4 regions of the Modestobacter italicus genome follow, and region 3 is predicted to be linked to each of the others. Evidence: riboswitches for the same ligand, from Rfam matches in the RefSeq annotation. Region 3 holds a riboswitch; each other region holds the start of a gene.
What was found. Region 3 has a riboswitch for cyclic di-AMP ahead of MODMU_RS16820 (C40 family peptidase). Riboswitches for the same ligand answer to the same signal wherever they lie in the genome.
Positions count from the first base shown of each region.

Region 1: linked by a shared signal. The riboswitch ahead of MODMU_RS24875 (C40 family peptidase) and the one ahead of MODMU_RS16820 (C40 family peptidase) in region 3 are both predicted to bind cyclic di-AMP.
Region 2: linked by a shared signal. The riboswitch ahead of MODMU_RS07645 (M23 family metallopeptidase) and the one ahead of MODMU_RS16820 (C40 family peptidase) in region 3 are both predicted to bind cyclic di-AMP.
Region 4: linked by a shared signal. The riboswitch ahead of MODMU_RS09310 (M23 family metallopeptidase) and the one ahead of MODMU_RS16820 (C40 family peptidase) in region 3 are both predicted to bind cyclic di-AMP.

Region 1 is NC_017955.1:5,227,758-5,235,213, reverse strand. Features, by position in the region: gene MODMU_RS24890 (phytoene desaturase family protein) at 62-1,615, opposite strand; gene MODMU_RS24885 (GNAT family N-acetyltransferase) at 1,612-2,082, opposite strand; gene MODMU_RS24880 (hypothetical protein) at 2,079-2,567, opposite strand; cyclic di-AMP (ydaO/yuaA leader) riboswitch at 2,768-2,941, shown strand; gene MODMU_RS24875 (C40 family peptidase) at 2,958-4,103, shown strand; gene MODMU_RS24870 (DUF3817 domain-containing protein) at 4,235-4,579, shown strand; gene MODMU_RS24865 (serine hydrolase domain-containing protein) at 4,589-5,911, shown strand; gene MODMU_RS24860 (hypothetical protein) at 5,954-6,448, opposite strand; gene MODMU_RS24855 (aldo/keto reductase) at 6,488-7,435, opposite strand.
Region 2 is NC_017955.1:1,565,172-1,572,627, forward strand. Features, by position in the region: gene MODMU_RS07620 (M23 family metallopeptidase) at 1-273, opposite strand, end outside; gene MODMU_RS26815 (hypothetical protein) at 471-1,007, shown strand; gene MODMU_RS07635 (C40 family peptidase) at 1,845-2,864, shown strand; cyclic di-AMP (ydaO/yuaA leader) riboswitch at 3,647-3,806, shown strand; gene MODMU_RS07645 (M23 family metallopeptidase) at 3,917-5,050, shown strand; gene MODMU_RS07650 (class I SAM-dependent methyltransferase) at 5,136-5,771, shown strand; gene MODMU_RS26820 (TVP38/TMEM64 family protein) at 6,016-6,774, opposite strand; gene lnt (apolipoprotein N-acyltransferase) at 6,856-7,456, opposite strand, start outside.
Region 3 is NC_017955.1:3,514,898-3,522,353, forward strand. Features, by position in the region: gene MODMU_RS16815 (M48 family metalloprotease) at 1-1,000, opposite strand, end outside; gene MODMU_RS16820 (C40 family peptidase) at 1,083-2,174, opposite strand; cyclic di-AMP (ydaO/yuaA leader) riboswitch at 2,190-2,374, opposite strand; gene MODMU_RS16825 (hypothetical protein) at 2,505-2,846, opposite strand; gene MODMU_RS16830 (DEDD exonuclease domain-containing protein) at 3,082-5,031, shown strand; gene MODMU_RS16835 (Lrp/AsnC family transcriptional regulator) at 5,028-5,315, shown strand; gene trpD (anthranilate phosphoribosyltransferase) at 5,372-6,430, opposite strand; gene MODMU_RS16845 (ANTAR domain-containing protein) at 6,436-6,858, opposite strand; gene ctaE (aa3-type cytochrome oxidase subunit III) at 7,006-7,456, shown strand, end outside.
Region 4 is NC_017955.1:1,903,063-1,910,518, forward strand. Features, by position in the region: gene MODMU_RS09295 (cytochrome c oxidase assembly protein) at 1-439, shown strand, start outside; gene lnt (apolipoprotein N-acyltransferase) at 445-2,115, shown strand; gene ccsB (c-type cytochrome biogenesis protein CcsB) at 2,105-3,073, shown strand; cyclic di-AMP (ydaO/yuaA leader) riboswitch at 3,167-3,307, shown strand; gene MODMU_RS09310 (M23 family metallopeptidase) at 3,407-4,543, shown strand; gene MODMU_RS09315 (BlaI/MecI/CopY family transcriptional regulator) at 4,697-5,083, shown strand; gene MODMU_RS09320 (M56 family metallopeptidase) at 5,080-6,021, shown strand; gene MODMU_RS09325 (plastocyanin/azurin family copper-binding protein) at 6,085-6,537, shown strand; gene MODMU_RS09330 (cation diffusion facilitator family transporter) at 6,553-7,456, opposite strand, start outside.

The DNA of each region.
Region 1 (7,456 bases), 1.7 Mb from region 3:
TGGGGTCTGCGCTGCGGCCGTTCCGGCTCACCTGGTCCTGCGGTGCCCACTTCTGCGGCGCTCACCCGTCGGTACCGAGCAGGTGCTGGGCCGCGGCGAAGCCCCCCAGCCCGCTGACCGCCCCGCCGCGCACCGTCCCGCCGGAGGAGGCGGCCACCACCCGCGGGTGCGGCGTCGCGACGCCCCAGGTGCCCACCTGCTCCGGCTCGTCCGCGACCGGCCAGGACAGGTCGCCGTGGAAGATGTGCCCGCCCGGCATCGCCAGCGCCGCCTCGACGTCCAGCGGGGACGACGCCTGCAGGCAGGGCCGGCCGTCGGCGTCCAGCGCCAGGCAGTCGGCCAGCGGCTCGGTGAGGTGCTCGTCCAGCTGGGCGACCACCCGGCGCACAGCCTCCTCCCGGGTGCCCACCGGGTCGGCGGCGTAGAGCTCGGCGGGGGTGTGCAGCCCGAACAGGGTCAGCGTCGACAGGCCCGTGCCGCCGACGATCGAGGGATCGGTCAGCGAGTGGCAGTACACCTCGAACGGGACGACGTCGGGCAGCTGCCCGCCGGCGGCCTGGGCGTACGCGGCGTCGATCTGCGAGGCGGCCTCGTCGACGTGCAGCGTGCCGCTGAGGGCACGCCGCGGGTCGGCGCCCGAGCGCAGGCCGGGCAGCCGCCGCAGCACCATGTTGACCTTCAGCTGCGAGCCCGAGGGCCGGACCGCCGGCGGCCTGCCGAGCAGGTCGTCGACCACCGCCGGGGCGGCCCCGCCCACCGCGTACCCGGCGTCCGCGGCGTGCGCCGCGCCCTCGTCGTCGGTCCAGTGCACCGTGACGCCGTCCGGGCGGGTCTCCAGCGCGGTCACGGTGGCCCGGGTGACGAGCTCGGCCCCGGCCGCCCGGGCCGCGGCCGCCAGCGCACCGCTGACCGCGCCCATTCCGCCCACCGGCACCCGCCAGCGGCCGGTCCCGTTGCCCACCAGGTGGTAGAGGAAGCAGCGGCCAGCGAGCCCGTCGGCGGCGTGCACGTCGGCGAAGGTGCCGATCAGGCCGTCGGTGAGCGCCACCCCGCGGACGTCGTCGTCGGCGAGGTGGTCGGCGACGACGTCGGCCAGCGGGCGCTCGCGCAGGTCGTGCCAGATGCCGGGGTCGCGCAACCGGCCGGCGAGCTCCGCCGGGGAGGGCAGCGGTCGGGTCAGCGTGGGCGCGAGGTCCTCGGCCAGGGTGCTCAGCCGGCCGTAGAAACGCTGCCAGCCGGTCAGCTCGTCGTCGGAGCCGGTCAGCGCGCGGAAGGACGCGGCGGTCCCCGGCCCCTCGTCCCGCTCGACGAGCAGCCCGCGGTGCGCGCCCTCCCGGCGGAGAGGCGTGTAGGAGGCGACCGGCCGGTCCAGCAGAGTCAGCGGCAGCGCCAGGTCGGTGACGATCCGGTCCGGCAGCAGGCTGACCAGGTAGGAGTACGCCGACAGCCGGACGTCGACGCCGGGGAAGACCTGCTGGCTGATCGCCGCGCCACCGAGCACCTCGCGCCGCTCCAGGACCAGCACCGACCAGCCGGCCCGGGCCAGGTAGGCGGCGGCGGTCAGGCCGTTGTGCCCGCCGCCGACGACCACCGCGTCGTACCGGGCGGCGGTCACGCGAGCACCCGGGCGAAGTAGAGCGAGTCGTCGGTGTCGTCGGTGACGTAGTGCCCGAAGGCCTCGACCGGCCGGTAGCCCGCCGCGGTGTAGAGGCCGACGGCCGCGGGCTGCCGGGTGCCGGTCTCCAGGCGCAGCGTCGTCCAGCCCCGGGCGGCCGCCTCGGCCTCCAGGGCGACCAGCAGCAGCCGGGAGATGCCGCGGCCGCGCGCGGCCGGGACGACGTACATCCGCTTCAGCTCCGCCGCGCCGGGTCCCAGCGGGCGCAGCGCCCCGCAGCCGACCGGCGTCCCGTCGTCGTCCCGGGCCACGAGCACGACCGCGATGTCCTCGGCCGAGGGCTTGACGCCCGGCTCGATGTCGCCGTCGTAGAGGACGCGCATCTCGGTCTGCTGGGCGGAGGTCAGCTCCTGGACGACCGGGTCGTCCCACACGGCGGGGGTGAGGTGCGGCACGCGCCCGATCATGCCGGGGGGTCCACCTGCTGCAGCAACCCCCAGACGAACCGCGCCCGGGTGCCGTCGGGCAGGTGCACCTCCCAGCGGGGTGGCACGCCGGGGTCGGCGGCCGCCGCACCGGGGAGCGCGGCGACGTCGGCGACCACGTGCTCCCAGACCAGCAGCCCGGCCGACGCCGGCGGGACCGGTGAGCCCGCCGCGCGGACCAGCTGCTGGGCCAGCACCTCCCCGCCCGGGTCGGCCAGCACCTCCCACCGCAGGTGCGGCCACAGCGGCAGCGGCCAGCGGTGCGCGACCAGCAGCAGGTCGCCGGTGCGAACCTCGTCACGTTCCGCCGGCGGGCCGAGGACGGCGAGCTGCGCCGCCAGGCCGCGCGGGCCCCGCGGCGCGTGCCCGAGGGCCTGCCAGCGGCGGTGCGCCGCCCGGGCCTGGGCGCGGTCGGCACCCAGCCGGGGGAGCGCGTCGGCGACCAGGTCAGGTCGCGTGTCGGCCATCCGCCGCAGCAGGACGAGACAGAACTCTCGCCGTCCCAGGCCCCGCACTCGGCGAGCCTGTCACGCGCTGTGAGCGTGTCGGAGCACACGCCAGGAGTTTCTCCACAAATCTGGACGAGGCGTTTGTCATCAGTCCACTCCGCACGTACGGTCGGCGACGGTCCGAACGGGCAGCTCAGCCACCGCCGCGGTGGCGACCGCCAGGACCGCCGCCGAACCACAGCGGCTCGCAGCGACACCCGCGAGCCCGTGGACCGGGGACCCACCGCAGCACTGGGGTGAAGCACCTCGCTGCCCGCGCACGGGCACGAGGTACCGGGTGTCTTCCCGCCCGAACCCGTCAGCTAACTCGGTAGGCGGCAGGTGGAAGAAAGGACACACCCGCCGAACATGGCGAGTACGCACCGCTCTGCCCGTCGTGGCCTCACCGGCCGTCGGGTCCTCCTCACCCTGGTCGCCGCCGGCGGCGTCGTCCTCGCTCCGCTGCCGGCGTTCGCCGCCCCGGAGCAGCCGACCACCTCCCAGGAGGCCGCGGCCCTCGTCGCGGCCCGCGGTCACGACCTCGAGGTCGTCACGGAGCGGTTCAACGACGCCCGCGAGGCGCTGACCACCAAGCAGGCGGAGGCCGAGCAGGCCCGCCAGCAGGTGCAGGCCGCCGAGGCCGCTGTGGGCACCGCCCGGGACCAGGTCCGCCAGGTGGCGCGCAGCGCCTACACCGGCGACCAGTTGAGCACCCTGCAGGCGATGCTGAGCAGCACCTCCGCCGACGACATGCTCGACCGGGTCGGCACCCTCGGCACGATCGCCGACCACAACAACGAGGTGCTCGCCGCGGCGCAGGCCGCGACCGAGCAGGCCGACGCCGCCGAGGCCGCCGCCGAGAAGGCGACCGCCGACGCGCAGACGCTGGTCGACCAGGTCGCCGCCCAGCAGGCCGACCTCGACACCCAGATCGCCGAGTACAAGGCGGCCTACGACCGGCTCTCCGCGGAGGAGAAGGCCCGGGCCGAGGCCGAGGCGGCTGCCGCCGCACGGGCCGCCGCCGCCGACGCCGTTGCGCGGGCCAGCCAGGCCGCCTCCCGGGCGGAGCGGGCCCAGTCCAGCTCGGCCGGCAGCAGCTCGGCCGGTTCGTCCAGCTCCTCGAGCGCGGCGGCTGCACCGGCCGCTGCAGCCCCGGCTGCCAGCGGTGCCGCGGCGACCGCGGTCAGCACCGCGCTGGCCCAGAAGGGCAAGCCCTACGTCTGGGCGGCCGCCGGCCCGGACTCGTTCGACTGCTCCGGGCTGACCCAGTTCGCCTACGCCGCCGCCGGGATCTCGCTGCCGCACTCCAGCAGCACGCAGGCCCGGATGGGCACCGCGGTGACCCGCGCCCAGCTCCAGCCGGGTGACCTCGTCGCCTTCTACAGCCCGGTCAGCCACATCGGCATCTACATCGGCAACGGCCAGATGGTGCACGCGCCGACGTCCGGTGACGTGGTCAAGATCTCCAGCATCGACGCCATGGGCAGCATCACCGCCATGCGCCGCCTCGGGTAGCAGAGCGACCGCACACCGGTGCCCCGGCCGCCTCACGGTGGCCGGGGCACCGTCGGTCCAGGGGCGTGCGCGGGGCCACACGGGCCCGGGCGGCACGATGACCTGGCCGCCCCACCGACCGGAGGAACGCCGTGCCCGCAGCCCTGACCGACCCCCGCACCGTGTCGCGGGTGTTCCGCGCCGTCGCCGTCGCCGAGGCGGTGTCCTGGGTGCTCCTGCTCGCCGGGATGTTCGTCAAGTGGGTGCTGCGCACCTCCGAGCTCGGCGTCCAGCTGGCCGGCCCGGTGCACGGCGCGGTCTTCGTCGGCTACGTCCTGGTCAGCCTGCTGGCCTGGCGGGTGCTGCGCTGGACGCCGCGCACCGCGCTGCTCGCGCTGGTCGCCTCCGTCCCGCCGCTGTGCACGGTCGTGTTCGAGCGCTGGGCCCGGCGCACCGGCCGGCTGCCGCTCGACACGCCCGCCGCGGTCGCTGGCTAGCCTCCGCGCATGGTCGAACCGGTCCTGCCCTCCACCGCGCGCACGCTGCTGGCCCGCACCGCCCGGGTCCAGCGCGACGGCCGGGCGCCCAGCCTGGTGGCCGGCGTCGTCCGGGACGGCGGCCTGGCCTGGTCGACCGGCCGGGGTGCCGTCGCCGAGCCGCACACCGACGTCCAGTACCGGATCGGCTCGATCAGCAAGACGGTCACCGCCGTCGCGGTGATGCGGCTGCGCGACGAGGGCCGGCTGGGGCTGGACGACCCGCTCGAGCGGCACGTGCCGGGCACCCCGCTGGGTGAGCGCACCGTCGGCCAGCTGCTGTCGCACCTGGCCGGCGCCACCTCGGAGAGCCCCGGCGGCTGGTGGGAGCGGGTGCCCGGCGGGTCGCTGGAGGAGCTGCGGCTGACCGACCAGGACGTCGTGCTCGGCGCGGCCCGCCGGTTCCACTACTCCAACCTCGGCTTCGGGCTGCTCGGGGAGCTGGTGGCGCGGCACCGCGGCCGCCCGTGGGCCGACGTCGTCCGCGAGGAGGTCCTCGCACCGCTGGGCATGACCCGCACCAGCCCGCGCCCCACCGGCCGCGCGGCGCAGGGGGCGGCCGTGCACCCGTGGGCAGGGGTCGTCCTGCCCGAGCCCGAGCACGACGCGGGCGTGATGGCGGCCGCCGGTCAGCTGTGGGCGACGCTGGCGGACCTCGGCCGGTTCGCCGCCTTCCTGCTCGGCGACACCGCGGAGGTGCTGTCGCCGGCCACGCTGGAGGAGATGGCCGTGCCGGCCGGCGTCGACCCCTCCGTCCCGGGCTGGTCGGCCTACGGGCTCGGGCTGCAGGTGGTGCGGGTCGACGGCGCGGTGCTGGTCGGGCACGGCGGCTCGATGCCCGGCTTCCTCGCCGGGGTGTTCGTCGACCGGGCCGAGCAGGCCGGCGGGGTCTCGCTGGCCAACACCACCAGCGGGCTCGAGCCGCTGGTGCCCGGGCTGCTGGCCGACCTGCGCGCCGCCGAGCCGCGGGTCGTGGAGGCCTGGGCGCCGTCCCCGCCGCCGGTGGCCCTGGACCTGCTCGGCACCTGGTTCTGGGGTCCGACGCCGCACGTGCTCCGCGCGCAGGCCGGGGGGCTGCTGCACCTGGGGCCGCTGCCCGGGCGCAGCGGCCGGGCCAGCCGGTTCGCCGCCCGGGAGGACGGCACCTTCGTGGGCCTGGACGGCTACTACGCCGGGGAGACGCTGCGGATCGCGCCGGACCACCTGGAGCTGGCGACGTTCGTCTTCACCCGCACGCCCTACGACCCCGACGCCCCGGTGCCCGGCGGCGTCGACGACGGCGGCTGGCGCTGACGTGGAGTGCCACGGCGCGGAGAACGCGCCCCTGGCACTCCATCAGCGGTCGAAGGCGTCCATCGTCGTCCGCACGACCGCGGCGTAGGCCAGGTGCGGGACGACGTCGCTGACCCAGTCGGTCGTCGACCAGGTGCGCGGGTCGGTGATGCCCAGCACCGTCATCGGGCCGTTGGCGGCGACCAGCACGCCGGCGGTGGTCAGCGCCGTCCCGACCAGCGGCGGGGTGCGGAACCCGGCCGCGCGGGCCAGCCCGGCCAGCACCCCCACGCCGATCCCGGCGACCAGCCCGGTGAGCGGCCCCAACCCCTGCACCCGGTTCGACCGCGTCTCCTCGTCGCCGGGGATCTGCACGTGCGCCTTCTCGGCCAGCGCCTCGACGGTCTGCTCCGGGGTGGAGCTGGTGCCGCGCCCGCGGCCGACCATGTCCAGGTAGGTGACGGCGTTCAGTGCGCTGGTGCCCGCGGCGCCGGCGGCCGCGCCGCGCAGCACCCAGCCGAGGGTGCCGATGCCGGTCCGGGAGGTGTGCGTCGCCATGATCGCGCCCTACCCGGCGTCCCTGAGGCGTGAAACCGGTCAACCCCAGCCCATCCGGCTGCGCGCCGACCAGTACGCCGCCGGTTCCTCCGGCTGCAGCCACTCCTCCGGCCCCACGCCGGCGACCAGGTCGCGGGCCGCGGCGTTGCTCTCCAGCTGGGCGACGGTGACCGCGCCGGACAGGACGACGGAGCACCAGGGCTGGGCCAGCGCGCAGGCCAGGGCCAGGGCGTCCACCCCCACGCCGCGCTCGCGGGCCGCCCGGGCGAGCCCGCTGCCCGGGTCGGCGCCGCGGTCGGTCAGCCGGCCGTTGGCCACGCCCTCCTTGACCACGACCCGCGCCCCGGCCGCGGCGGCCTCGGCCAGCGCCGGCCCGGCGGAGGGCTCCAGCAGGTTCCAGGTCGACTGGACGCTGGTGAACAACGGTGCGCCGTCGACGGTGAGCGCCAGCCCCCGGCGGACCGCGTCGGCCTGGGCCGGCCCCGAGGTCGAGAAGCCCAGCTCGACGCCGTCGGCGCGCAGCCGGGCCATCCGCTGCTGCAGCGGCCGGTCGTCCCACAGCGGGCTGTCGGCGGTGAGCGAGTGCACCTGGTACAGCCGCAGCCACGGCCCCAGCAGCGCGGTGGTCTCGGCCAGCTGGGCCTCGTAGGCGGCCGCCCCGTGGTCCTTGACCTCGTGCACGTCGACGTCCCGGCGCCAGTCGCCGACGTACCGGTAGCCCCACTTGCTGGCCACGAAGGGCGTCTGGCCCGTCTCCCGCACCCAGGAGCCCAGGAACTCCTCGGCCCGGCCGTAGGACCGGGCGGTGTCGACGTACTCGACGCCCAGCGCGGTCGCGGCGTCGAGCAGCGCGTGCGTCCGGGCCTGCAGGGCGGCCGGCGAGCGGTCGCCCGGCAGGTCGACGTCCCGGCCGAGGGTCAGGTAGGCGGGCCGGCCAGCGGCGGCGAGACCGAGCCCGAGGCGGGCCGGCGGAGGCGGGGTGGGCACCGGGCCATCCCAGCACGCGCG
Region 2 (7,456 bases), 1.9 Mb from region 3:
CGCCTGCTGTGCGGTCTGAGCTGACGTGATGTCGCCGTCGCTCGGGTTGGTCGGCGCGGCGAGCGCCTGGCCAGGGAAGACGCTCACGAAGACAGCAATCAGTGCGGCAAGGGCCGTTACTGCAGCGACGTTCCTGCCGCTGCAGTAACGGCGGTTGGCGCCGAGAGGGGAGGGAAGCTCTGCGGGGTGATCGGCGCTGGTAGCACGCTCGTTCGCCGCGGTCGCACAGATGACCGGGTGCGTCGTACGGCGGCGTCCGACCCACCGGTACATGTCTCTCCTCAAGTCGTTGTTCGTCCCCACCCCTACTACTCGCAGTAGTAGGAACGGCAGTCGCGGGACATCCTTGAGGGAAGGACTCGAAAGGGGGAGAAGGTGACCGGACGCCGACGGTGCTTCTCAACGACCAACGGCTGGATGATCTCCGTGAGCCGGCTCCCGCCCGGTCATCAGGGCGGCATGCTGACGACGTGACCGCACCCGCCAACGCTCAACGAAGTGGGGACCGCGCGTTCGCCGCGGCGGCCGCGCTCGGCCCGTTCTTCCAGGTGGCCGGGCGCCCGGGGCCGGACTGGACCTCATGGGCCGCGCTGCGTGCCGATCGGCAGCCACTGCGCCGCCGCATCGACGAGGTCCACGCCATCCTCGCCGCCGGCCCGGGGAGCCCGCAGGTGGAGCCTGCCGTGGTCGCGTCCCTCGTCCACCTCGGGTTGGTGTCCCGCCTGGTGTCGCCCCTGCTGGGCGCGGCACTGCTCGCCGGCGTCCTTCCGGTGACGCCCATCGAGTTCGTGCACGTCCGCCTCGCCGGCGTCAATCCGCTTCCACTGGCAGTCGGAGCGGCGTCGCCGACAGAGATCGGTAGCGCCGCTGACCTGGCCGCCGCGTTCGACGAGTCCTGGCTGGTTCCCGGCGTCGAACCGCTGACCCGGAGCATGAGCGACGCGTGGTCGGTCTCCCGGCAGGTTCTCGACGGCAACGTGACGTCCGCCGTGGCCAGCCGCCGTTGATCTCGGTCTGGGTGACCCGTTGCGCAGGGTCGCGGGACTGACCCCCAGATGCCCGGCCACCCGTGCCAGCGCCCCCGGCCGGGTGGCCGGATCACGCCGGGCCTCCACCGCCATCCGGGTCCCCCGTTCACGCAGCTCGTCGGGGTACTTCGTCGGTGCCGCCACGACTCTCATGCTTCCCATAAATGAGGGCCTCCATCCGATGCGGCGCGGGACACACTCGCTTCTGGTGGAAACCGCTCCAGCTCCTTTCCCCGTCTTACAGCCCGTGAGACGCTCCTGGGTGGCTGAGACAAGCACCTTCCGTCCCGATGAAGACGCCCGGCGGGTGGTCATCTCATCGCTGTCGACCAGTCACGCGCTCGGGAACGGCCGCGGGCGCCATGGCGCGTCAGACCGAGCTCACGGGGATGACTTCATCGACCGTCAGCGCGCCGGCGATGAGATCAGTAGGGAGCAGTACGCGGGCGGCGCTGGCCACCCGGGATTGGTCGGGAATCGGGGCGCTCTCCCGACCTCTGGTTGGCAGAGCTACCGGCCACGCAGCGCCTATCTACAGGCAACGCAGTCAACGCCGAGATGGCGCACGAGGGTGCGCTCCCCGTGAAGGTGTACGCCAGTGCATGTGGCCACTGTCAGTCAACCGCTTCCTAGCTCGCGGTGGGACCCAACGGGCCAATGTGTATTCCTGCGGCGTGTGGGGAGCACGTGAGATGACGGTGCAGTCTGACGAGCGCGCCCTCCCTCGTTTGTCGACATCGGTTCCCTACCGTCCGGTTGCGACGCGCACGGAAATGGTCCCTTCCCCGGGCCCGGCGCAGCTCACGGAGGTCACCGGTGCAGGTATGGCGCACGATCACCCGCCGGCCCCGTGCGGTCCTCGCCGTCGGGGCGCTCCTCATTGCCGGGGGCATGCTGTCGCCGTCGGTCGCCTCCGCCGAGCCCGGGACCGCCGCAGAGGCCATGCAGCAGGTGCGGCAGGCCGCCCAGGAGCTCACTTTGGTCGACGCGCAGATCGACGAGGCAGAGGTCATCGTCGCGGGCCAGCAGGAGGCGGCGCGCGTTGCCGCCGCTGAGGCGGCCGACGCCCAGCGCATGCTCGACGCCTACGAGCCACAGTTGCGCGCCATTGCTCAGAGCGGCTACATCGCCGAAAACCGGTCGCGGGTGGCCGCCTTTCTCAGCAGCAACTCCGCGACCGAGCTCGTCCAGCAGATCGCAACGCTCGATGTGATCGCCGACCGCACGAACGCGATCATCGCCGAGGTCGCCCTCCTCCAGGATGCGGCCGCGGCGGCCGAGGCAGAGGCGGCCGCGGCGGCCGCGGCGGCCGAGGCCGCGCTCGCTGAGCTGCAGGCGCAGCAGGCTGAGGTGCAGGAGCGGATCGGGCAGTACGAATCCGACTTCGGCCGGCTCACCGCGGCGGAGCAGACCGCCGTCACGACGGAGATCGCCGGTCCAACGCTGGCCGCCCCGAAGGTCGCGGCGCTGCCCGTCGTGCCGGGTAGCGCGAGCGCCACCGCCATCGAGATGGCCCTCGCTCAGGTCGGCGACCCCTATGTCTGGGGAGCGTCCGGCCCGGACGGTTTCGACTGTTCCGGCCTGACGTCGTTTGCATATGCGGCTGCGGGAGTGTCACTGCCGCGCGCCAGCCGAACGCAGGCGACCGTGGGCCGGGAAGTCTCCCGCGGAGAACTGCAGCCGGGGGACCTGGTGTTCTTCTATGACCCGATCAGCCACGTCGGTCTCTACATCGGCAATGGCCAGATGGTGCACGCCCGGACGTTCGGGCAGCCTGTTGCAGTCACGACTGTTGATCAGGCCGGGTATCGGTTCGCGCGCCGCATCGTCGGCTGATGGTCGGAACGTAGGCGAGCGTCCAGCTGTCGTTCCCGGCCCCACGGTTGACTGGCGTCGAATTCCCAAACGGAATCCCTCCGTTCCGTCCGCTGCGGGATCACGGGCGATCACCAGCGGTGGCGGTCTGCCCCGAGAAGCTGTGCCTGCAGTCACCAGTTGCGGCCAGCGCAGTGAGATCGGGACGGTGCGGTCCTGAGGACAACGGCCAGCCGAGGGTGCCTCGGCGACCCGGTGGCGCCGCTGCAGCGGGGGAAGTGAGTCGCGGCCGATGCGGCGATGTGAGCGATGATCCGCAGTCTCGGTCGGTGCGAGGGACATCGAAGCCTGCGAGGCCGACCTCGACGCCCTCGCGGCGATCCCGAGATGCGGCCGCGCAGCGCCAGGTCGACCAGCAGCGTGTCGCGCACGGCGACCCCCGCGATCCGGTCGTCGTGAGCCGTGGTGTCCCAGGTGACGGAGGCTCATCGGAGCGACCTTGACTGGCGCCAGTCGTCCCCTGGAGGACCGCTTCTCGGTCACAGTCTCCAGCTCCGCCGGCACGGCCGTCAGATCCATCCATGTGCACTTCAGGTGATGCCGACGGTCGCCTGGGAGGGACGTCGAAGCCGGTGTTCCGGGCTTCAGTGCCCTGCTGGCGGCCCGCCTATCGCCCGGGGTCGCTCAAGGAGCTCGGGCGCGCAGGTGTGGGACGAGTCGTTACCCGACCGTGACAACTAAGACGCTTCGTACTACCGTTCCGTCCGGCCCGGCCGAGCCGCGTTCCTCAGTCAGAGGACCTCGGACGGACCCCGCCGAACCATCCGTGCCACTGGCCGGGTGGACCGGGGACCCATCGATCCCCTGGGGTGAATCCTGGCGGCGCACCTGCGTGCGCTCCAGGTAGGGCGTCTTCCAGCCCGAACCCGTCAGCTAACTCGGTAGGCGGTCAGGAAGAACGGAGAGCCGCCGTCTTGGCGACCCTGCACAACCGCGCCTCCCGCACGCCTCTCGTCCGTCGCTCGGCACACGCCCGGCTCGACCGTGGCTGGGGCCGGCAATGGCGTCATCTCATGATCCCCACCGTGGCCATCGCGGGGCTCCTCGTCGGTGGCGGGGCACCGTCAGCGCTCGCGGCGCCGAACGTCGCCGGCCAGGACCAGCCCGGCCGTGACGCTCTCACTGCGGAGATCGAGCGGATCAACCAGCGCCTGGCGACGACCGAGGAGGAGTTGCAGCGAGCGACGGTCGAGGCCGAGGCCACCGCGGACGCGTCCCGAGCCGCGCAGGCCGAGCTCGCGGCGGCGGAGTCGGCCGCGGCGGCGGCCACCGCCGAGCTCGAGGCCGCGCAGGCCGCCGCCTCGCAGGCCCAGGACGACGTCGCCACTCTCGGACGGGAGGCGTTCATGGGATCCGCGCCCCTGGGAGAAACTGTCGTGCTGCTCGACGCTGCCGGTCCGGAGGAGGTGCTGCAGCGCGCCGCCACCATGGACCTGTTGGGCGAGGACCGTGCCGCGCGCCTGGAGGCATCCGAGGCCGTCCGGCAGCGGCAGGAGGACGCGGACCGGGCGGCACGGGACGCGGTCGCCGAGCGAGACGCGGCCGTACGGGCAGCGGCCGACGCCGACGCGGCCGCCCAGGCCCAGCTCGCGGCATCCCAGCAGGCCTACGACGCAGCCGCCGCGGAGAAGGCCGGTCTGGAGCAGCAGCTCAAGGACGCCGAGACCCGGCTGCTCGCCGCCCGAGGCGCTACCGATCCGAACGCCACCTGGGAACAGCAGCAGCGCACCCGGCTCGCCCAGGCCAGCGCCGGCGCGGGCGCGCTGGTGAACGGCCGGGTCACCTCCTGCTACGGCAGCCGCTGGGGTACCAACCACAACGGCATCGACATCGCCGCTCCCATCGGCACCCCCATCTTCGCCCCGGAGAGCGGGGTCGTCTTGCAGGCCGGCCCGGCCAACGGGTTCGGGCTGGCCGTCTATCTCCAGCACCCCGACGGCACCATCACCGTGTACGGCCACATCAACCAGTACTTCGTGACCGCCGGCCAGACGGTCACCGCCGGCCAGCAGATCGCCGAGGTGGGCAACAAGGGCCAAGTAACCGGCCCGCACCTGCACATCGAGACGCACACCGGCGGGCTGTACCAGAACCGGGTCGACCCCGCTCCCTGGCTCGCCGCGCGCGGCATCAGCCTCGGCTGCTGACCCGTGACTGGCGAGTGACCGTGTTCCGAAGTGCTCCACCCTGTACATGGCTATTGTCGCTCCGTCCCTCGCCGGGGGAGGTGTGATGGGAGTGGTCGGACGGCAATTCGGCTCGCCCTCCGGGCTGCTCGGACGCCTGGCCGGGCGCTTCATGGCACGCAACAACGCGGCCTTCAACCGGCGACTCGTCGACGAGGTGGCGTCCTTGGTGCCGCCGGCCCGTGTTGTCGCCGAGCTCGGCTTCGGCCCCGGAGTGGGCCTGGCCGCGCTCCTGTCTGCGTTCCCCGACGCACTCGTCCTCGGTGCGGACCCGTCGCCGGCTCTGGCCGGTCAGGCAGCCGGCCGAAACCGCGCGGCGATCGAGGCCGGGCGGCTTCGCCTCGTACAGGGCGACGCGGTGGCGCTGAACGCGTACCGCCCGATCGACCTCGTCGTCGCCGTCCACGTCCTCTACTTCTGGTCAGACCCGGTCAAGGCACTCGAGGCAATCAGGCATCTCCTGCGGCCCGGCGGTCACGTCGCGCTCGGGTACCACCTCGAGCGACACATGCCTGCAGTCGCCCGACGCGACTTCGTCGCGGAGGGGCACCGGCTGTACGAGGAGGATGAGGACGTCGCCGCGCTGCTGCCGCCGGCCGGGCTCAAGGCCGAGCATCACCGGGTGTTCGGTCCGGTCGACGGTCCGCTGGGGAGGCTTCTCATCGCCTCATCGGTGTCATGACGAGCAACGGTGACGTGGTGGCGGCGCTGCGGGCGGGACCACGCAGCCGGTCACCGTGGGCCCATCAGGCGCCGCCGGCAGGCTCAGTCTGGCTGTTGAGAGCGGCCGCGCCTGGGGTTGAACTGCCTCCTGGCTGGGTGTCGGCGTACCGCCCGGTGGCCACCAGTGGCCGCTCCGTCCCTCACTCGCGGCCCCCGCTGGTAGCGACCGCCTGATTCCGCGGAGGGCTGCGGGTTTGCTTCGATCAGTTGTCGGGTCGCTCCGGCGGGAGAGTGGACAGGTCATCACCGAGACCGGCCCGCCTCGTCGCGGTGGATCTCCAGCCCATGTGCGGCGTGGCATGCGGCCAGTGCCGCCGCCACCAGAGCCAGGCCGCCAGCAGCGCGCAGGACGCCAGGACGGCGAGTGGCGCGACGCCGGCCAGTGACGTCCAGAAGCCGGTGCTCGTCACGGAGGTGCCGATGCCGACGTACAGGACCGACCACGGCACCAGCCCCAGCGCGGTTCCGAGCAGGTAGGGCAGCAGCCGGACGCTGCTGAGGCCGGCCGCGTAGCTGACGACCATGAACGGCGCCACGGGCGCCATGCGCGCGGCAAGGACGGAGGCGAACCCCCGTGCGCCCACCCGGCGGTCGAGCGCGGCCAGCCGAGCACCGGCCAGGCGGGCCACGGCTTCCCGGCCGAGCCAGCGGCTCAGGGCGAAGCCGGCCAGTCCACCGAGCAGCCCGCCGCTCAGGGCCACCGCCAACCCTGCGGGGAAACCGACGACGGCACCCAGCAGCACGGAGATCGCCGATCGCGAGACGGGCGTCTGCAAGGCGAGGGAGACGCCCACGACAGCCACCAGCCAGCGCGCAGCACCTCCCTCGTCCAGCCAGGAACGCACCTCTGCGACGGTCGGCAGGTCGACCGACAGGGTCACTGCTGCGCCGGCGAGAAGGGCGAGGACGAAGGCACCGAGGCGCAGCCGCAGCCGCCGGGACAAACGGGGTTCTTGCGTCATCGCGAACCTGCGGGCGGTGACCCGACGGCCCAACCGTTGCGCCGCGCTGCCCGTCCACCGAGGCGTCGGAGCATCTGCGGATCACGTCCCCACCGTGACACGCCGCAGCCGACGGCAACGCAGAGCAGTGGCGACCCGCGCCAACGGGGAGGCGAGGAGGGACAGCGCCGCGACCGCCAGCACGGGCCCGTCGCCGGTGCGGGAGTACACGGTCATGCCGGTGCGCAGCGGCACGGTCGCGGTGAGCACCTCCGCAGTGCTGAGCCCGGTCTGCTCGACGACGAGTCCGTCGGGCCGCACGATCGCCGTGTACCCGGTCGGCGCGGCCTGCAGGACGGCACGGTCGAACTCGAGGGCGCGCATCCGTGCGGCGGCGACCTCGGTCGCAGGAACCTCCTCGGTCGTGTACGAGGCGGCGTTCGTCGGCACGAGCAAGATCTGACCGCCGGCCTCGACGGCGGCACGGATGCGGTCGGAGAAGAAGACCTCGTAGGAGATGACCACGCCCAGTGGACCGGCGGCGGTGCGCAGCAACCCCGGGCCGCGGCCCGGGGTCGCGTCCCGCGGCACCAGCGCCGTCATGTCCGACAGACTCTCGAGCAGCGCCCGGGCCGGGATGTACTCCCCGAAGGGCACGCGGTGGACCTTCTCGTAGCGGTCGACGATGCGCCCGGCCGGATCC
Region 3 (7,456 bases):
TGGCGCCTGCTCGCCGCAGCAGCGGCGGGGCGCCGAGCAGCCAGCCCAGCAGCGCGACGCCCGCGCCGGCACCCAGCGCGCCGATCAGCGTGCCGGTGAGGACGTCGTCGGTGGCCACGTGGCCCAGCTCGTGGGCGGCGATCGACTCGATCTCGGCGTCGGAGAGCTGGTCGAGGACCGTGTCGTAGACGACGATCCGCCGGGTGGAGCCGAACCCGGAGACGTAGGCGTTGAGCGCCGTGGTCCGCCGGCTCGCATCGGCGACCAGCACGTCCTGCACCGGGGTGCCGCTGCGGTCGGCGAGGGCGAGCAGCTCGGTGCGCAGCGGCGAGGCCGGCATCGGGTCGAAGCGGTTGAACGCCGGCTCGATGAGCAGCGGGTAGAGGAACGAGCCGACCACGACCAGCGCGGCGGCGGCCCCGCCGGCCCAGGCCCACCAGGTCCGGGGCGCACGGCGGGCCAGCGCGACCAGCGCCAGCAGGCCCAGCGCGGTCAGGCCGGCGTCGATGCCGGTGGAGGTGGCGACGTCCCGGGCCCACAGCCCCCACCCGCGGGTGGACAGTCCGTAGCGGTGCCGGACCACCTCCGCATAGGCGGCCAGCGGCAGGGTGACCAGCCGGCCCACGGCCAGGATGGCGACGGTGCCCAGCAGCACCTGCCACACCCAGCCGCCACCCAGCGGCCGGGCGACCGCGCGGGCGGTGGCCGCCCCGGCGCGGGTCAGGCCGAAGACGGCGGAGACAGCCAGGCCCAGCAGCAGGGAGGCCAGCGACGCGGGGCGCAGCGCGCCGGCGAAGTCCTCGGCGCGGGCGATCTGGGCCGGGGTGAACGCCGCCGACGGGTCGACGGGCGTGCGGCCACCCGCGGGGGTGGGCAGCAGGTCCCACGGGGTGACCACGGCGATGACCACCGCGAGCGCCAGGCCGAGCAGGACGGCCACCGCGAGCGCCGCCCGGCGCGTGCCGGGGGCGGCGGGGGCTGACACCTGCGCGGTGCTCACGCGGGCCGGTCCGAGGGGGTCTGCGCGGGCACGACGGCGAGCTTAGGCAGGCTGCCTGAGCCGCTCGGGAAGACCGCCCGGCTCAGCCGACGAGACGGCGGGCGCCCACGTAGCCCTTCATGTCCACGGTGGAGACGATCACCGGCTGGCCGGAGGTGGAGGCGTGCACCATCTGGCCGTTGCCGATGTACATGCCCACGTGGCTAACCGGGCTGTAGAAGAAGGCCAGGTCACCGGGCTGGAGGTCGGCCCGGGACACCGCGGTGCCCATCGTCGACTGGCGGGCGCTGGAGTGCGGCAGGGTGACCCCGGCCGCCGCGTAGGCGTACTGGGTCAGGCCGGAGCAGTCGAAGGCGTCGGGGCCGGACGCGGCCCAGACGTAGGGGTCACCCAGCTGGGCCATCGCGGTGTCGACGGCGACCTGGGCCGCGTCGCTGGAGGCGACCACCTCGGCCGGCGGCTCCAGCACCGGGCCGGCGGACTCGGCGACGACCGCCCGCTGCTGCACCACGCTGAGCGCGTCGTACTGCGCCTGGTAGTCGGCGGCCGCGGAGGTCAGGTCGGCCTTCTTGGCGGTGACGTCCTCGAGGGTCTGCTCCGCCGCGGCGGTGGCCGCGTCGGCGTCGGCCTTGGCCTGCTGCGCGGCCTGGGCGGCGGCGCCGACCTGGGCGAGCACGTCGTCGGTGTGGCCGGCGATCGCGTCCAGCGTGGTGACCTGGGAGAGGAACTCCTCCGCCGAGCCGCTGGTCATCAGCGCGTTGAAGCGGGACAGGTTCTCGCCGGTGAAGGCGCTGCGGGCGACCTGGCGCATCTGGGCGTCCAGCGCGGCCAGCTGGGCCCGGGCGTCGGTGACCGCCTGCGCTGCGGCGTCGGCGGCGGCCTGCTGCTCGCGCAGGGTGTCCTGCGCCTCGTTGATCTGCTCGGTGACGGCCTCGAGGTCACGGTTGGCGTCGGCGAGGAGCGCGGTGGCCTCGTCCGCCGTGGCGGCGTGGGTGACCGCCGGCGCGGCCGACGCGCTGCCCGGCAGCGCGGTCAGCGTCCCGCCCACGGCGAGCGCCAGCAGCAGCCCGGTACTGACCCGTCCGAGGCCCCGGGCACGACCGGTGCGGGCCGGAGCGGCAGCGGACCCGGACGGGCGCAGGGCGGACAGGGCACCGGACTGAGGACGCGCCACGGGCGGCGGACTCCGTTTCTTCCACTCGACCGCCTACCGAGTCAGCTGACGGGTTCGGGCGAAGGAACGCCCTGTCTCGGCGCGCCGTCGTCGGCGCGTGTGCCCCGTTCCCGGCGCACGTGAGAACTCACCCCAGGACTGCGGTGGGTCCCCGGTCCACCTCGCCGCAGAGCGGTCCGGTGGTTCGGCGGTGTCCGAGCGGGGTCACCCTCAGTGGCGACTACGTCCCTCTCCGACACGACGAACCTAAGGCCGTGACCGGATCGAGATGAAGCCCTGTCAAACCCCGGAGTGGGGGCCAGAGCTGACAAATCGCACGCGTGGGATTTGTCAGCTCACGTGCCGGTCGCCCGGCGACGACGCATCCTGATGACGCAACGGCGGAACCAGGCCGAAGTCTGCCAAAGCCTGGACCGCTCGGCGCTCCACCTCGTCGAGGTCGACGACGCTCCACGGGTCCGGGGCCGCGGTGTCAATGCGACCGACGTCACGTCCGGCCGTCGCACGACCGGGCGCGTCACCGGTAGTGGCGCCGGCGGCACGGTGCGCCACGTCCGTGGTGGCCGGGCGGCGCTCGGCGGGGTCGGGGCCCAGGGCGGGCCGGCGGGTCAGCGGCACGACGGTGGGGTCGCTCCCCCGCCAGCCGGGTGGTGCCCCCAGCAGGACCGTCACGACGCAGTCGTCGCAGCCCTCGCCCCGGACGGTGCAGGTGTCGCAGTCGATGAGCACGGCGGCTCTCCTTCTCTGTGTCCACGTCCGACACCGCGGACGTTAGGAGCACCCCCCGACAGTTCCGGCCGACCGACCTGCGGCGGCGTCCCGGGCGGCGACGCCCGCCACGCCGGGGCGGCCGCGGTCCGGCGTGGCCTCCCCGGGACTGTCGGACCCCCGACCTAGCGTCCGCTGCGTGTCGTCCCACCCCGTTCCACCGCCGTTCCCGTCGGTCGCCGGCGAGGGGGTCCCGCCGGCCTGGCGGCAGGTGGCGCTCCCCACGGCCCCTCCGGAACGGCCGCGCTACCTGCAGGCGACGATCGACGACATCGGGACACCGCTGGCCGAGGTCACCTTCGTCGTGGTCGACCTGGAGACCACCGGCGGTTCACCCAAGGACAGCGCCATCACCGAGATCGGCGCGGTGAAGGTCCGCGGCGGGCAGGTGCTCGGCGAGTTCCAGACCCTGGTCGACCCGGGCCGGGAGATCCCGCCCTACATCAGCGTGCTGACCGGCATCACCTCGATGATGGTGGCCGCCGCCCCCCGCATCGACTCGGTCCTGCCGGCCTTCCTTGAGTTCGCCCGGGGCACCGTGCTGGTCGCCCACAACGCCCCCTTCGACCTCGGCTTCCTGCGCGCCGCGTGCGAGGAGACGGGCACGCCGTGGCCTCCGTTCGCCTCGGTCGACACCGCCGTGCTGGCCCGCCGGCTGCTCACCCGCGACGAGGTGCCCAACTGCAAGCTCGGCACCCTGGCCCCGTTCTTCTCCGCCGAGACCCAGCCCTGCCACCGCGCCCTGGACGACGCCCGGGCCACCGTCGACGTGCTGCACGGCCTCTTCGAGCGGCTCGGCCCGCTGGGCGTCAGCTCGCTGGAGGAGCTGACCGGGCTCACCCGCCAGGTCGACCCGCAGCGGCGGCGCAAGCGGCACCTGGCCGAGCACGTGCCCTCCGGACCTGGCGTCTACCTCTTCCGCGGGCCGCGCGACCAACCGCTCTACGTCGGCACCTCCAACGACCTGCGCACCCGGGTCCGCAGCTACTTCTCCGCCGGGGAGCAGCGCAGCCGGATGACCGAGATGATCGCGCTGGCCGAGCGGATCGAGGCGCTGCCCTGCGCGCACGACCTGGAGGCCGCCGTCCGCGAGCTGCGGCTCATCGCCGAGCACAAGCCCCGCTACAACCGCCGGTCGCGGTTCCCGGAGCGCGCGCTGTGGGTCCGGCTGACCGACGAGGTCTTCCCCCGGCTGTCGGTCGTCCGCCGGGTCCGGCCCGGGGCCGGGGTGTTCCTCGGCCCGTTCCCCGACCGGCGGGCCGCCGACGCCGCGGTCGCCGCCGTCCACGAGTCCCTGCCGCTGCGGCAGTGCACCTCGCGGCTGTCGCTGACCGTGCTGGGCACCGCCTGCGCGCTGGCGGGGATGGGCCGCTGCGGGGCACCGTGCACCGGGGCGCAGAGCCGGGAGGACTACGCCTCGATCGCCGCGGTCTTCGCCGCGGCCGTCGACTCCGACCCCCGCGACCTGGTCGCGCCCCTGCTGGACCGGGTCGAGCGGCTGGCCGCCGAGGGCCGGTACGAGGACGCCGCGGTGCTCCGCGACCGGGTCGCCGTCCTGGTGCGGGCGGTGCGCCGGCGGCAGCGGCTGGAGTCGCTGGCGACCGTCCCCGAGTTCGTGATCGCCCGGCCCGACGGTGCCGGCGGCTGGCAGCTGTCCGTGGTGCGCCGGGGCCGGCTGGTCGCCGCCGGGGTCGCCGAGCGCGGTCGCTCGGTCCGCGGGTACCTGGCCGACCTGCGGGCCACCGCCGAGACGCCGGTCGGCCCGGACGACGAGCTGGCCGCCTCGGTCGACGAGACCGAGCTGGTGCTGCGGTGGATGGAGAAGCCGGGCACCCGGCTGGTCGACGTCACCGGCACCCTGGCCAGCCGCACCCCGGGCACCGGGCCCTACAACGGCTTCCTGACCCGGGTCGAGGCCGGCCGGGCCGAACGCGACCCCTTCGCCGACAACCGGTCGCTGGGCACCCGGGCCCAGCCGGACCGGGTCGCTCCTGGGCAGCCGGCCCCGCGGCCCGCGCGGGGGCGCGGGACCGGGCGGGCTGCGGCGCGCCGCGGCCGGGTGGGGCCCGGGCTAGCATCCCCGGCGTGATCACCGCCATCGTGATGATCGATGCCGCCACCGACTCGATCGGCGAGGTGGCCGAGGCCGTCGCGGCCCTGTCCGGGGTGAGCGAGGTCTACTCGGTCGCCGGCGACGTCGACCTGGTCGCCCTCGTCCGGGTGCACGAGTTCGACGACATCGCCACCGTCGTCGCCGGGCAGATCAACAAGGTGCCCGGTGTCCTGGACACCGCCACCCACGTCGCGTTCCGGGCGTACTCCCGGCACGACCTGGAGGCGGCCTTCTCGATCGGCTTCGAGTCCACCGAATAAGGACCCCGCTGCCCCCACCCCTCGCACGCTCGGGGCGGGCCCCTCCAGCGGGGCCGTCAGGTTCCGGGGTCCGCCTTGGCTGCGCGGCTGACGCGCACCCACTCCTCGAGCTTGGCTGCGGCCCGGCCGTCGTCGACCGCCGCGGCGGCCCGCTCCAGCCCGGCGGCCAGGGCGTCGTGCAGCCGGGCACCCCGCGGGTCGAACGCGGCCAGCGCGGCCGCGGCGTTGAGCAGGACCGCGTCGCGCACCGGTCCGCGGTCCCCGGCCACCAGCCGGCGCACGACCTCGGCGTTGACCTCCGGACCGCCGCCGCGCAGCGCTCCCGGCGCGGAGACCGGCAGCCCCAGCGCCGTCGGGTCCAGCCGCTCGGCGACCACCTCGCCGTCGCGGACGACCCACACCGCCGACGTCGTGGTGGTGGTCAGCTCGTCGAGGCCGTCGTCGCCGCGGAAGACCAGGGCCCGGGTGCCCCGCCGCGCCAGCACCTCGGCGAGCACCGGTGCCATCCGGGCGTCGGCGCAGCCGATCGCCGCCGCCACCGGGCGAGCCGGGTTGGTCAGCGGCCCCAGGAAGTTGAAGACCGTGCCGATGCCGAGCTCCCGGCGGGGCACGGCGGCGTGCCGGAAGCCGGGGTGGAAGACCGGCGCGAAGAAGAAGCCGATGCCCGCCTCCCGCACGCACCGGGCCACCGCGGGCGCCGGCAGGTCGATGACCACGCCGAGCGCCTCGAGCACGTCCGCGGTGCCCGACTTCGACGAGGCGGCGCGGTTGCCGTGCTTGGCCACCGGCGCACCGGCCGCGGCCGTGACGACCGCCGCCATCGTCGAGATGTTCACCGTCTGGGCGCCGTCGCCGCCGGTGCCCACGATGTCGACGCAGTCGACCGGCAGGCTCACCGGGGTCGCGAGGTCGACCATCGTGGCGGCCAGCCCGGCCACCTCCGCCGGCGACTCGCCCTTGGCGCGCAGCGCGACGAGGAAGCCGGCCACCTGGGTGGGGCTGGCCTCACCCGTCATCACCTGGCGCATCGCCCAGCGGGTGTCGTCGGCCGTCAGGTCCTCGCCCCGGAGGAGCCGGGTGAGCAGGCCCGGCCAGGTCGGGCTGGCGGCGGCCACCCCGGTCAGCGGCGGACGGCGGGGCGCTGCGCGAGACGCTCGCGCAGCAGCCCCGCCACCACGTCGGCCGCGACGAGCGGGTCGACGGGGTAGGCCAGCGTGCCGTCGGCCAGCGACCAGTGCGCCAGCCAGCGGTCGGCCTGGCGGGCGATCAGCACGACCAGCGCCGGGCAGTCGGCGATCTCGTACTTCAGCTGGCGGGCGATGCCCATGCCGCCGGTGGGCTGGGCCTCGCCGTCGAGCAGGCACAGGTCGATCCCGCCGCGGTCGACGGCGGCGACGACCTCGTCACCGGTGGCACACTCCACGTACGTGAGAGGTCCCACGTCCGGCGCCGGCGAGCGGCCCAGAGCGGTGCGGACGGCGGCGCGGACCTCGGCCCGCTGGCTGAAGACCAGCACGGTGGCCGGTGCGGCGTCGGGGCTCACCCGGGGGAGCCTAGTGGCAGCCGCCGGTCGCACGAGGGCCCCGGCTCGCCGCGCCGCACAGCACCCGGTGCCAGCCCCGCTCCGGGGACGCGCCGTCCACGGCCACCCCGCGTCGTGGGCAACCTGTTCCGATGCCATGATGAGCCCGTGACAACGGCCCCCGTGGCGAGCAGCACCTTCGACACCTCGCGGGTGCACTCCCTGACTCGACCGAACATGGTCAGCGTCGGCACGATCGTCTGGCTCGCCAGCGAGCTGATGTTCTTCGCCGGACTGTTCGCCATGTACTTCACCTCGCGCGCGCGGGCCACCGGTGGTTGGCCGCCGGAGCCCACCGAGCTCGACGTCCCGTACGCCCTGGTCTTCACGCTGATCCTGGTGCTGTCCTCGGTCACCTGCCAGTACGGCGTCTTCGCCGCGGAGATCGGCAACGTCTACGGGCTGCGGCGCTGGTTCACCATCACCTTCGTGATGGGCCTGATCTTCGTGATCGGGCAGGCGAACGAGTACCGCAACCTGATCGTGAACCACGACACGACGATCGCGTCGTCGACGTACGGCTCGGTCTTCTACCTGACCACCGGCTTCCACGCGCTGC
Region 4 (7,456 bases), 1.6 Mb from region 3:
CTGGGCGGGCAGCCTGCTGATGCTGACGTTCTTCCTGTTCACGGGCCTGCTCGCGTTCGGCGGGGCCTTCGGCCTGGACCCCTGGCCGCACCGGGTCTCCGCACCGATGCGCCTGCTCGAGCTGGTCGTGCCAGGTCCTCTGCACGCCTTCTTCGCCGTCGCGGTGATGATGGCCAGCACCCCGTTGGTCCAGGCATTCCGCCACGCCCCCGCCGACTGGGGTGTCGACGTCATGACCGATCAACTGGCCGCGGGCAACATCGTCTGGGGCTTCGGTGAGCTGCCCACGATCATCGCCGTGGCGATCGTCTTCCAGCAGTGGGTGCGCTCGGACGAGCGTCGCGCGCGAGCGGGGGACCGGCGGGCCGAGGTCGATCTCGCGGCGTACAACGCCGAGCTCGCGAGGTTGGCCGAGGGTCAGCGCCGGACCGTGCGCTGACGCCGATGACGTCCTCCCTGCCCACGGTCGGTCGCGCGGTCGTCGCGCCCGCCCGCACGCGCCCCGGCGGCGCAGCCCGTCGACTGCTGAGCCGGCCGGCGGCCGCCGTCCCACTCGCCGTCGCCGGAGGACTGGCCCTCTGGCTGGCCTTCCCGCCCTTCGGGTTCTGGCCGCTGGCTGCTGTCGGGCCGCTGGTGTTGCTGCTCGCGTGCCAGGGCCGCTCAGCGCGCGCCGGCGCCGCCCTCGGCATGGTGATGGGCTCGGCGTTCTTCCTGCCGCTGCTCACCTGGACCGGGGTGTTCGTCGGCGACCTGCCCTGGCTCGCACTGTCGTTGGCGCAGGCGGCCTTCTACGCGGCCATGGGAGCGGGAACCGCGGTGCTGAGCCGGCTCCCCGCTGCCCCGGCGTGGTCAGCCGCGCTGTGGGTGGCGCAGGAGGCCCTGCGCTCGCGCGTGCCGTTCGGAGGCTTCCCGTGGGGGCGCCTGGGGTTCAGCCAGGCCGACGGCCCGTATGCCTCCTTCGCCGCGTACGGCGGGGTCCCGCTGGTCACCTTCGCCGTGGCGTTCACCGGGACGCTGCTCGCGGTGCCGGTCATGGGGGCGGTCCACCACAGCCGGCGGGTCGCACGACGCCAGGTGAGGCGGCGAGGTCTCCTCGCGCTCGCTGGCGTGGTCGCTGTCCCTGCGTTCGGCGGGCTGGCATGGCTGCCGTTGCCCGGGGACCAGCTGTCCGCTGGTGGGGAGCTGAGCACCATCGCTGTGGTCCAGGGCGACGTCCCCCGTTCCGGGCTGGACTTCAACGCCCAGCGGAGGGCCGTCCTGGACAACCACGTGCGGCAGACCCTGCTGCTGGCGGACCGGGTCAGTCGCGGTGAGAGCCCCCAACCGGATGTCGTCATCTGGCCGGAGAACTCGTCGGACATCGACCCGTACCAGAACCCGGACGCGTCAGCGGCCATCGACCGTGCCGCCCGGGCGATCGGCGCACCGATCCTCATCGGTGCGGTCCTGGACGGGCCGGGGCGCTACCTGACCAACGCGGGCATCGTCTGGGACCCGGTCACCGGCCCGGGTGAGCGCTACGCCAAGCGGCACCCGGTGCCCTTCGGCGAGTACATGCCCGCCCGTTCCTTCTTCCGGCTGTTCAGCGACCAGGTCGACCTGCTGCGCCGCGACTTCCTGCCCGGCACGGAGTCCGGCGTCCTCGATGCCGGGGGAGTGCGCCTCGGGGACGTCATCTGCTTCGAGGTCGCCTACGACGCACTGGTGTCCGAGGTCGTGGACGGCGGAGCCTCCGTCCTCGTCGTCCAGACCAACAACGCCACCTTCGGGTACACCGCGGAGAGCGAGCAGCAGCTGGCCATGAGCCGGCTGCGGGCCATCGAGCACGGGCGCACGGTCATCGTGGCGGCGACCAGCGGCATCTCCGCAGTCGTCGCGCCGGACGGGACGGTCATCGACCGGTCCGAGTTGTTCGAGCCCCACGTCTTCGTCGGGGCGGTGGCCCAGCGCACCCAGACCACGGTGGCGACCCGGTTGGGTGCCCTGCCCGAGTGGGGCCTCTCCGGGCTGGCCGGTGCTGCGCTCCTCGCCGCGCTCCTCCACCACCGTCGACCCCGGCGGGCTCCCACCCATCCCGAGCACGTCACCGACGAGGAAGGTCCGCATGACTCCTGAGACGTTCGCCGAGCTGTCCGACACGTTGTTCGGCGTGGCGATCGCCGTGTACGGCGCCGCGGCCATCGGGTTCTGCGCCGAACTGGCGTTCGGTCGGTCAGCCACCCGCAACCCACCGCAGAGGGCCGCAGTCCATGCCGGCGCCCCGGGTGCGACGAGCCTCCCGCCGGACGACACGCCCACCGAGAAGACCCCGAGCGCCCGGTGGGGCCAGCTGGGAGTCCTCCTGACCGGCGTCGGGGCGCTGGCTCAGACAGGGGTCCTCCTCGCGCGCAGCGCGGCTGCGGGGCGGGTCCCGTGGGGCAACATGTACGAGTTCGCCACCGCAGCGGTGCTGGTCGGGGTGCTCGTCTACCTGGTCCTGGTGATCCGGGTGCCGGGTCTGCGGCGGATCGGCGTCTTCGTCCTCGGGCCGACGGTCATCGCGCTGGTCCTGATCGGCCTCTACCTGTACGCCGAGTCGGGGCCGCTCGTCGCCGCGCTGCGCTCGAACTGGCTGGCGGTGCACGTGTCCGCCGCGATCGTCTCCTTCGGCGTCTTCATCGTGAGCGGGGTCGCCAGCGCCCTCTACCTGGTCGCCGCCCACCGGGAGCGCTCAGCCATCTCCGGCGCCGATCCGACCGGCTTGGCCGACAGGCTCCCCAGCGCAGCGGCCCTGGACCGGGTGGCCCACCGGACGGCGGTGTTCGGCTTCCCGATCTGGACCTTCGCCGTGATCGCCGGCGCCATCTGGGCCGAGAGCGCCTGGGGGCGCTTCTGGGGCTGGGACCCCAAGGAGACCTGGGCGTTCATCTCCTGGGCGTTGTACGCCGCGTACCTGCACGCCCGGAACACCTCCGGATGGCGTGGTCGTCCGGCCGCGTGGACCAACCTGGTCGCCCTGGCCACCCTCGTGTTCAACCTGCTGTTCGTGAACCTGGTGTCCACCGGGCTGCACTCCTACGGCGGCGTCTCCTGACGGGCTTCGTTACCGGACCGTGACAAACTATGCGGCTTCGTAGTAGCGTCTCTACCCGGTTCACCAGGGCCCCGCTCCTCGCGCAGAGGACCCCCGGTGGGCACGCCGAACCGCTGAGGCATCGCCGAGGCGGACCGGGGACCCACGTCCCTCGGGGTGAATCCTGCACACGCAGGTAGGGCAGCTTCCCGTCCGAACCCGTCAGCTAACCCGGTAGGCAGTCAGGAAGAACGGAGAACCGTCGCCTTGGCGACCCTGCACCACCGGACCACCTCCCCACCCAGGCCTCGCCGAACCCTCGCCCGCTGGGCTCCCGTCGCTGTCGGCGCGGCCTTGACCCTGCACCTGACACTCGCGTCGGCCCCCGCCTCCGCGGCCCCCGGTGACAACGGCGCCGGGCCGGCTGCCGCCCAGTCGACCGTCGATGCGGCGGGCGCAGAAGTCGCTCGCGTCGAGGGGCTGCTCGCCGCTGCCGAACTGGAGCTGCAGCGCCTGACCGTCACGGCCGAGGCGGCCGGCGAGGCGTCGCGCGTGGCTGCGGAGGAGCTGACGGCGGCGCAGACCGCAGCCGCCGGCACCGCAGCTGAGCTGGCCACCGCCCAGGCGGCCACCGTCGCGACCCGGGACGACGTCGCCGAGCTGGGACGGGAGAGCTACATGGGTGCCGACGCTCTGGGTGGCGCGGTGACCCTCCTGGGAGCTCGCAGTCCCGAGGACCTCCTCGAGCGCGCGGCCATGCTCCACCTCGTCGGAGACGACCAGGCCCAGCGACTCGAGGCCCTGCGGAACGCCGAGGCGCAGGTGCAGCGCGCGGACCAGGCCGCCCGCGACGCGCTCGCCGCCCGCGACGTCGCCGCCCAGGCGGCCGACCGGGCCGCGGTCGACGCGCAGGCGCAACTCGCCCAGGCGCAGGTCGCGTACGACTCCACTGAGACCGAGAAGGTCGCGTTGGAGGCGCAGCTCCGAGCCGCGCAGGTGCAGCTCCTGACCGTCCGCGGCAACGCCGACGCCGACGCCATGGTCCAGAAGCGGCAGCAGGCCGTGGCCGCTGCCTCGGCAGCCGGCACCGAGTCGCTGGCAGCCGGACGCGTCACCTCGTGCTTCGGCAGCCGTTGGGGGACCAACCACAACGGCGTCGACATCGCAGCTCCCATCGGCACACCCATCTACGCACCCGACGCCGGTGTGGTCCTGCAGGCCGGCCCGGCGAACGGCTTCGGGCTGGCGGTCTACATCCAGCACGCGGACGGGACCATCAGCCTCTACGGCCACATCAACCAGGCGTTCGTCTCCGCCGGTCAGCGCGTCGCCGCCGGTGAGCAGATCGCCGAGGTCGGGAACCGCGGCCAGTCCACCGGCCCGCACGTCCACGTCGAGGTGCACACCGGCGGGTTGTACGTGAACCGCACCGACCCGGCACCGTGGCTGGCGGCCCGCGGCATCTCCCTGGGTGGAGCCTGCTCCGGATGAGCCGGTCGGACACGGCCCGCCCGCTCGTCCGGCGTCCGCGGCCGGTGATGGCCCGTGCTCCTAGGCTGTCGGACGGGACCGGGTGGAGCTGGACGGCGAGCACCTCGCCGTCGGTAGGGGCGTCTCGGAGAGACGGCCAGGAGAGGTGGGAGCGTGCGCCCGTTCGGTGAGCTGGAGGCGGCGATCATGGCGGAGCTGTGGCGTCGCGGTGAGCCGGCGACGGTGCGGGACGTGCTCGGGGCGCTGAACTCCTCGCGGAACCTCGCCTACACGACCGTCATGACGGTGATGGACAACCTGCACAGGAAGGGGCAGCTGACCCGCGAGATGTCCGGTCGGGCCTGGCTGTACCGCCCGGTCCGCACCCGCGCCGAGCACGCCGCAGCCCTGCTGCAGGACGTCCTCGCCGAGTCCGGGGACCAGCAGGAGGTGCTCATGCACTTCGTCGCAGACCTGCAGCCCGACGCCGTCGCGCAACTCCGCACTGCCGTGGACGCCGCTCGCAACGAGCGACGGTCGGCGCCGGGCGGCCGGGCGTGACCGCCGGGCTCGCGCTCACCGTCACCGGCGTCGCGATCCTCGTCGCAGGGCCGCGACTGGCGAGGGCAGGATGGACGACGCAGGCACCTCGGTTGGCCATCCTCGCCTGGCAGGCGCTGACCGTCAGCGCCGTCGCGGCGTTCGTGCTGGCCGGTGTGACCCTGTTGATCCCGGTCACCACACTCGCCGGCGACCTCGGCGCGGTCTTCCATGCCTGCGCAGCGAGCATCGCCACCGCCTACGGCTCGGCCGAGTTCCTCCCCGGTGCCCTGGTCGGGACCGTGCTCGCCGGCCTCGTACCGCTGTGGGTGCTGTGCTGCGTCGCCCGGGAGCTCGTCTCAGGGTGGCGGCGCCGCCGGGAGCTGCGCCGGTCGATCGACATGGTGACCGAGCCGCATCCCCAGCTGGGCGTACTGGTCATGGACGCCTCGGCCCCGGCGGCCTTCTGCGTTCCCGGGCGCACGTCGTGCATCGTGGTGACGACGGGCGCCCTGGCTGCCTTGTCCGATGACGAGTTGCAGGGAGTGCTCGCACACGAGGCGGCGCACCTGAGGGCGCGCCACAGCCTGGCCGTGACGTTGTCGCAGGCGCTGGTGCGGGCGTTCCCGCGCCTGCGGCTGTTCCGAGCCGCGTCGATGCAGACCCGCCAGCTGATCGAACTGCTCGCCGACGACGCGGCAGCCGCCCGCGTCGACCGGGTCAGCGTCGCCTCGGCAATCGTCAGCCTGGTCGAGATGCGCGCACCGGCAACGGCCATGGCCATGGCGCAGGAGGGGGCTGTCCTCCGTGTCGGGCGCCTGCTCCAGCCGGCGGCGCCGATGGACCCGTGGCGGCACCGGATGCTCGCCGGGGGTCTGTGGGGAGTCCTGCTCACCCCCGGGCTGATCGCCGGTCTGCCCATGCTGGCGGCGGCACTCAGCGACCTCTGCAACATCTGACGGTCAGCCAGCGGCGCCCAGGTCGATACGAAGTCCGTCAGTAGCGGTGGGTACGCTGCCCCGGTGCACGCGCAGATCACCCGGCGGACGGTGCTGGCCGGCGGGCTGGCCGGGTTGGCCGCGGTCGCTCTTGCTGCCTGCGGCGACGATCCCGACGGCGGAGGCGAGGCAGCCGACGACGAGGCCGCCCCGGGGACGGTGACCATGGGCCCGGACGGCGTCCAGCAGCTGACGGTCCTCGTCGGCGACGATTACGTCTTCGTCCCGGACAGCTTCACCGTCGCGCCGGGTCAGGTGCGGTTGACGCTCACCAGCAACGCGGAGCAGCTGACGCACAACATCCGGTTCACTCCTGGCAAGGGGCCGGTGGACATCGCCGAGCAGATCCCGATCCTGGCACCCGGCGACAGCGAGACCTTCGACTTCACCGCCGAGCGACCCGGCGACTACCAGTACGAGTGCTCCTTCCACGTCGCGCTGGGCCAGATCGGGACGATGACCGTCACCGCCGGGTGATCGGTCGCCTGCTGCTCACTGGTGGGCGGGGTGCTCGTGCCCGGCGTGCGTCCGGGGCTCGAGCTGGATCGTGGAGTGCTCCACACTGACCGGGAAGTGGTCGGCCAGGCAGGACTGCAGCTGGTCGAGGACGCGGGGAGCGTGCCCGTCCTGGAAGCATGCCTCGTCGACCACGACGTGTGCGGTGAGCACCGGCAGCTCGCTGGTGATCTGGGAGGCGTGCAGGTCGTGGACGTCCAGCACGTGGGGCTGGCCGAGCAGGTGCTCCCGCACCTCGTCCAGGTCCAGCCCCGGGGGAGTGCTCTCCAACAGCACCGACACCGTCTCGCGGAGCAGTTTCAGCGTGCGGGGCACGATCAGGAGCGCAATCAGCAGGGACACCACCGCGTCCGCCTGCAGCCACCCGGTGAGGGCGATGATCAGCGCAGCCAGCAGCACCGCGACCGAGCCCAGGGCGTCGTTGACCACCTCCAGGAACGCCGCCCGCATGTTGACGTTGCTCCCGCGGCCCCTGGTGAGCACCGCGATCGACACCGCATTGCCGACGAGGCCGATGACGCCGAACACGATCATGGCTGTCGAGCCGACCTCCGGAGGCTCGAACAGCCGACGGATCCCCTCGATGAAGACGTACAGCCCGACGCCGAGCAGCACCGCCGCTTGGAGGGTGGCGCCCAGCACCTCGGCTCGGCGGTAGCCCCACGTGCGCTTCGGCGTCGCGGGGCGCAGCGCCAGATTGGCGGCGATCAGCGCGATGGTCAGTCCGGCCGCGTCGGTGAGCATGTGCCCGGCATCGGCGAGCAGCGCCAGGCTGCCCGACACGATGGCGCCGACGACCTCGACCACCAGCACGGTGGTCGTGATGGCCAGGACGATCGCCAGCCGCCGGCGGTGGTCGGGGCTGCCAGCAGCCGCCCCC